2 linked regions of the Pyxidicoccus trucidator genome follow. The protein of the gene in region 2 interacts with the protein of the main gene of each other region in a pairwise test. Links are inferred from orthologs where the notes say so. Each region holds a gene or a part of one and is shown on either strand. Other genes may lie near its edges.

Region 1 (3,206 bases), on a different replicon or contig from region 2:
CCTGTCCAAGGGCCTGCGCGCGGAGTCCGGCACCTTCACCTTCGAGCCGCGTGATTTGCCGGGGCAGAAGGCGATGCCGCTGGGCAACCGCTGGGCGGTGCTGAGCGACACGGTGCGCCGCCTGCCGACGGGGGACCTCAAGCGCCGGCTGGCGCCGGTGCTCCAGCTTCCCATCATGAAGTCCGGCGGACTGGTGGCCGCGAGCGAGCTGCGCCTCACCCCGCACGAGGTCCGCGCGCTGGCTGTCATCGACGGTGTGCGCTCGGTGGCGCAGCTCCTGAACGACTTCCCGCAGGACGCCGACCACCTGCTGCGCATCTCCTTCCTGCTCAAGGAGCTGGACGCGGTGTCCTTCGCCGCGCCCGCGAGGGCCGCCGCCGTGTCACCGCCCCCTGGCGCCTCGGCCACGCCGCCCCCGCCGGCCGCCGCGCAGCGGCCCGCGCCACCGCCCCAGGCCACCGCCGCGCGGCCTCCGGGTGCACCACCGCCCGCCGCCGCTCCCCAGGCGGGGCCTGGCGCCCAGCGCCCGCCGCCCGTGGTGGGCGCGTCCAGTCCAGGTGCTCCCGCCCAGCCCGGCGCACCCCGTCCCGCCGGCCCGCCCGTCGTGGGCCCGAGCGCCGGAGCGGCATCCCCTCCCCGTCCCGCGGGTGCCGCGCCCGTCGCGGGTCCGGGTGCCACCGCCGCGCGGCCTCCGGGTGCGCCGCCGCCCGCCGCCGGTGCGGCGCAGCCCCGTCCTCCCGTCGCCGCGCCCCAGGCTCCGCAGCGTCCGGCGCCTCCCACGGTCGCCGCGGCGCCCGCGAATGCTCCGGGCTCCGAGGAGATTCCCGCGCTGCGTCAGCTGGCCATGGCGATGAAGCAGCAGAACTTCTTCCAGCGACTCAGCCTGACGGAGCAGACGAACGCGAGCGCGGTGAAGATTGCCTACTTCCGGCTGGCAAAGCTGTACCACCCGGACACGCTGCCGCAGGGGGCGCCGCCGGAGCTGGAGAAGCTGAAGGCGGAGGTCTTCGCGTACATCGGCGATGCGTACCGGATGCTCTCGGACGACAAGAGCCGGGCCGAGTACATCGAGGAGCTGAAGAGCGGCGGCGCCGGGGCCGACGTGGACATCAACTCCATCCTCATGGCCGAGGAGCTGTTCCAGAAGTCCTGCATCCTCGTGAAGGCGCGCAAGTTCCCCGAGGCCGTGAAGATGCTGGACGAGGCCATCAAGCTGAACGCCGAGGAGGCGGAGTTCTACGCGTGGCGGGGCTACGCGCGCTTCTTCATGGCCACGGACAAGAAGGCGGCGCAGCCCGAGGCGTTCCGTGAAATCCAGAACGCCATCAAGCGCAATGAGCGCTGCGCGCCCGCGCACTACTTCCTCGGGGTGATTGCCAAGCTGGTGGGCGATGCTTCGAGCGCCCTGAAGCACTTCAAGAGGACCGTGGAGCTTCAGCCAGACCACATCGACGCGCAGCGGGAGATCCGCATGGCGACGCAGAAGAAGTAGGGTGCGTCCCCCGTCGTCGTCGGCCGGGGCGCCCTGCCCCCGCCACCTACCAAGAAGGAGTTGAGGAACGTGCCGCTCACCGGGAAGCAACGCCGCGCCCTGCGCGCGCTAGGACACCACCTGGAGCCGGTGGTCATCGTCGGACAGCACGGCGTCACCGAGGGCGTCATCGCCGCACTCGATCAGGCCCTGACGGACCACGAGCTCATCAAGGTGAAGATCAACGAAGGCCCGGAGACGCGCCAGGAGGCCGCCGCGAAGATGGCCGAGGGCACCCAGTCAGAGCTGGCCCAGCTCCTGGGCCGCACCGCGCTGCTCTTCAAGAAGCGGAAGGAGAAGTCGAAGTTCGAGAAGTTCTAAGGGCAGGCGCTACCAGGACAGGGCTTCGGGCGCCTCGCTGAAGAGCGCCCGGAGTTCACGGTGTTGCCGCTGCTGCCGCTTCATCTCCCACCACACCGTAGGATGCGCCGCCAGCTGGATGGCCTCGATGCGCCGCTGGAGCGCTGCACGCGAGGCGCCACCCTCCCGAAGGGTGATGTACTCAGCGAGGCGAGCCCGGTAGGAACCGAAGGCCTCTGCCCGGGCGACCGTGAGGAGTTCCCGGTTCAGCCGCAGGATGCGCCGCGTGTAGTCGGCCCGCTCGTAGTCGCGTGTGCCCCTCGTGTCCATTGGCTCGAACATGAAGGTGCCCTGAAGGTCGAGGACCAGGAAGGCCATCGGGTCCTCACCGCGCGGGTCGATGAGCGCGGGCTCGCCCTTGGGTGGGGGCCGTGAGGGAACACGGGAAGAAGAGCTGACCTCGACAGGCTTGCGTGACCAGCCTGGGAAGACCGCGAACTGGTTGTTCTTCGGCCCGTTACACGGACCACAGGCATACAGGTAGTTGCGCCAGGCGAAGACCAGCTCCGGATAGAGATCTTTGGGCCGGATGTGCTCGACCTCGTCGGCGGCGGAGTCCTCACAGTACCCGCAGCGTTGAGCCCCTGAGCACATCGCCGTGAGCTGCCGGCGGACCTCCGCGAACGTCCTGTTCCGGGGAGTGTTGCGCTGCTTGAAGATTCGCTTCGCGGCCTCGACGCGCGCCGTATGGCTCGCGAGTGCATCCACTTCCGCCTGCCAGCTCATGAGCTGCCGGGCGGCGGTCGTGGGCAGCGGAATGTCGGGCAGCTTGATCACTCCCTGCCCCACGCCTCCGATTCATGGACGGTCATCGCCGCGGTGGGCTGGCTCGCGCGCAGGGTTGCCTGCTCCTTGCGCTCAGCAGCGGTAAGCCCCTTCCGCAATTCCTTCATGTTCAGCTCGGCCAACCGCTGGAGCCTCTCCTTCGCGCGCTCCGACCGGGTGATTCCCTCGCCGAACACGCCCGTGCCATAGGCGTCGAGCACGTTGCCGTAGATGAGCCGGTCCAGTTCCACGCCGGTCACCTGCCGAGCCTCTTCATCCGTACCCGGCTTGGGGAGCCGCCAGACCGTCCCCTCTTCCGCTGCCTGACAAACCAGGGGGCTGTGGGTCGTGACGAGGAACTGCATCTTCGGGAAGTGCTTCCGGAACCAGAGCCCCACGTTGCGCTGCCACGTCGGGTGCAGGTGGGCGTCCACCTCGTCGATGAGCACCACGCCCGGCACGTTGATGCGTGTAGGGTCCTTCGCGTCGAAGACCCGTTTGGCGCCATAGGCAGCCACGAGCTGGCGGATAAGCTCGAAGGTCATGCTCA
Region 2 (3,420 bases):
GAGGGCGCCGACGCCGCGGCCGGCTCGGGACAGTTCAGCCTCGCGCTCGATTTGGAGCAGCTGCTGGGCGACTCGGTGAAGCGCGTCTCGTCGCTGGTGCAGGAGAACCTGGGTGACATCGTCAACGTGTCGCGCAGCATCGTCGCCGGAGTGGCCGCCGGCGTCTTCATGCTGTTCTTCGTGCTGATGGTGGGCGCGTTCTTCTCCATCGACGCGCAGGCCATCCGTCACTACTTCGGGACGCTGATTCCGCCCGAGCTCGCCAGCGACGCGCGCCAGCTCGTCCAGCGCATCGACCGCTCCCTGTCCGGCGTGGTGCGCGGCCAGGTCACCATCTGCATCGTCAACGGCGCGCTCACCTTCGTGGGGCTGCTGCTGTTCGGCGTGAAGTTCGCGTTCCTGCTGGCCACCATCGCCACGCTCTTCAGCCTCATCCCCATCTTCGGCACCATCCTCAGCTCGGTGCCCATCGTCCTCATCGCGCTCGCGGACGACTTCCGCAAGGCGCTGGCGATTCTCGCGTGGATTGTCGGCATCCACGCGCTGGAGGCGTACTTCCTCAACCCGAAAATCATGGGCCAGGCGGCGCACCTCCACCCCGTCATCGTCGCCTTCTCCCTCATCGCCGGGGAGCGGCTCTTCGGGCTGATGGGCGCCCTCTTCGCCGTGCCCGTCGCCTCCATCCTCGTGGCGTGCTTCGACTACGCACGCCTCAAGGCCCAGCCGGCGGCGGCCGTGGCCGCGGTGGACTCGCAAGCGGCGCGGCCTCCCGCGGCGTGAGCATCGAAAACCCGGCAGGGACAAAGGGAGCGGCGCCAGAGAGATACGCTCCGGCGCACGCAATCGTCGCGGACGAGACAGACACGGCACGCCCGCCGGGGCTCACCCCTCACGGGTCCGCAGTGCAGGCGGCGGAGCAGCGCGATTGGCGGCACGTCGGGATGCAGCGGCCACACTCAATGGAGTTCGCCGGGCAGCCCCCGGTGCACGAGACGCCGCCACAGCTCGGGCCGTCCTCCGCATGCGTCACGGCGGTGCCCAGGCCGCAGCAGGCGTCGGCCACGCAATCGTCATCCGTGTAACAGGTGCGATTGGATAGCACCGGTGGAGGGTCACCCACCGGTGGGTCCAAGGTGCCAAGGTCGCACCCTGCCAGGCCTCCGAGTGTCATCCCCACGACAAGGGTGAGCAGGCGGACGAGCAGGGGGCGGCGCATGGCGCTCCTTTTCCCGGTGGCTTACCGGTTCATCGAGCCGAGGAAGTCGGCGTTCGACGGCGTCGGACGCATGTGCTTGAGCACAAATTCCATCGCATCAATCGGCGTGAACGGGTGCAGCACCTGGCGCAGGGCGGTGATGCGGACCAGGTCGCCCGGAGTGAGCAGCAGCTCCTCCTTGCGCGTGCCGGACTTGTTGATGTCCAGCGTCGGAAAGATGCGCTTCTCCATCAGCTTCCGGTCCAGGACGATTTCGGAGTTACCGGTGCCCTTGAACTCCTCGAAGATGACCTCGTCCATGCGGCTGCCGGTGTCGATGAGCGCGGTGCCGATGATGGTGAGCGAGCCGCCCTCCTCGATGTTGCGCGCGGCGCCAAAGAAGCGCTTCGGCTTGTGGAGCGCGTTGGCGTCCACGCCGCCGGACAGAATCTTGCCGGACGCGGGCACCACCGTGTTGTAGGCGCGCGCCAGACGCGTAATCGAGTCCAGGAGGATGCAGACGTCGTACTTCTGCTCGACGAGGCGCTTGGCCTTGTCGATGACCATCTCCGCCACCTGCACATGGCGCGTGGCGGGCTCGTCGAACGTCGAGGACACCACCTCGCCGCGCACGCTGCGCTCCATGTCCGTCACTTCCTCCGGGCGCTCGTCCACGAGCAGCACGATGAGGTAGACGTCCGGGTGGTTGCGGCTGATGGCGTGCGCGATGTTCTGCAGCAGCACCGTCTTGCCGGCCTTCGGCGGCGCGACGATGAGGCAGCGCTGGCCCAGGCCGATGGGGCAGAACATGTCGATGATGCGCGTGGTCATCTCCGACGACTCATGCTCCAGCTTGAGCTTGCGCGTCGGATAGAGCGGCGTGAGGTTGTCGAACAGGATGCGCTCGCGCGCCGCGTCCGACATCGGGTCCGCGAAGTTGACCTTGTCCACCTTCTGGAGCGCGAAGAAGCGCTCGCCCTCGCGGGGCTGGCGGATGGGGCCCGTCACCGTGTCGCCGGGCCGCAGGTTGAAGCGGCGCACCTGCGACGGGGACACGTAGAGGTCGTCCGGGCTGGGCTGGTAGTCGCTGTCCGCGCTGCGCAGGAAGCCGAAGCCGTCGCTCAAGAGCTCCAGCACGCCCTCCGCATGGACCTCGAAGCGCTTGTCGGCGATGCCGCCCAGCAGCGCGAAGATGAGGTCCTGCTTCTTCAGCCCCTGGTAGCCCTCGATGCCCACGTCGTGGGCCATCTTCGCCAGGTCGGTAATCTTCATCCGCTTCAGGTCATTCAGCTTGATGACCTGCATCGGCGCGCCGTCGCGGGTGACTTCCGTGAAGGCGGGGGCCTCCGGGGCCTCCGGAGGGGGCGGCAGGGTGGCGGCCGGCTGCTCCTCGTCGCCACCGGAGATGCGCGCTTCCTGGATGTCGTCGTCGCGGACGGGCCGGGAAATGGGGGTGAGGACCGGGCGGGGCGGCTCGGGGGCCACCTCGGGCTCCGCGACCTCGTCGTCGTCGCGTCGGGCGCGGCGGGTCCGGGTGGGCTTCTCCGTGTCGTCCCGGTCCACCGTCTTCGCCGCGGCGCGCTTGCGACGGGGCTTCTCCGCGTCCGCCTCGACGGCGACCACGTCAGGTGCGGCGACTTTTTCTCTCGAAGTTCGGGCTTTACGCATGGCTGTAACGCTTGGGGGAGCGGAGCGACCGAGGAGTCAGACGGGGGGTATGCCGGGGAAATGTCCGCGCGGCCCTCGGAAGCACCTTCCAGGAGGACGGCTCCGCCGGAATCCCTGCACGGGACTGCGCGGGCGAGAGCCTGTTGGTTGGGAGAGACGGCGCCGGGAAACACCTGCGCCATGAACCGCCGGGGGACGTTATTGACCCCCTCCGGACCTGTCAAGGCATCCTTGCTGTCCGGGGTCCCGCCTCTTCCTGATGGCCAACAGGGGAGCGGGGCCGGCCCATTTCCGCGGACGTCCTGGCGTCCTGGCGGGTTCCGGCCTCCGAATCAAGGACGCCGCGGGTTGCCGTGTGGAGCCCCCGCGTCCGGATGCAACACCCCGGCCCCGCCTCCCCTTCCCCACCCCACCCCCTCCATCACCGGGGGCCGGCCCCCGCCCCCTCCCCAGGAAGTGGGCCCCCGGCCCGCGCCGCCCCGGGGCGGGGCCGTGGGCGGAACGGAACGTCCCTTCCGCGAGGTGCCCTACCCCCAAGGTGGTGGGCCCGGGCCCGC

Evidence for each region. The genes of interacting proteins can lie anywhere in the genome.
Region 1: the proteins of rho (region 2) and yhbY interact in binary tests that used the Escherichia coli proteins (3 or more experiments, as listed by UniProt). The link is inferred for Pyxidicoccus trucidator from one-to-one orthologs.

What each region holds. Positions count from the first base shown.
Region 1 is NZ_JAAIXZ010000001.1:924,635-927,840, forward strand. What follows is about bases 276-3,206. They hold yhbY (ribosome assembly RNA-binding protein YhbY), read left to right. Parts: upstream 276-1,561; coding sequence 1,562-1,852; downstream 1,853-3,206. Other genes in these bases: G4D85_RS03910 (DnaJ domain-containing protein), read left to right, coding at 276-1,492; G4D85_RS03920 (HNH endonuclease family protein), read right to left, coding at 1,862-2,668; G4D85_RS03925 (AAA family ATPase), read right to left, coding at 2,665-3,206. Also shown: more of G4D85_RS03910, read left to right, coding at 1-275.
Region 2 is NZ_JAAIXZ010000002.1:747,625-751,044, reverse strand. Bases 551-3,420 are described here. They hold rho (transcription termination factor Rho), read right to left. Parts: upstream 2,864-3,420; coding sequence 1,238-2,863; downstream 551-1,237. Other genes in these bases: G4D85_RS09600 (AI-2E family transporter), read left to right, coding at 551-780. Outside these bases: more of G4D85_RS09600, read left to right, coding at 1-550. UniProt on the Escherichia coli protein: Facilitates transcription termination by a mechanism that involves Rho binding to the nascent RNA, activation of Rho's RNA-dependent ATPase activity, and release of the mRNA from the DNA template.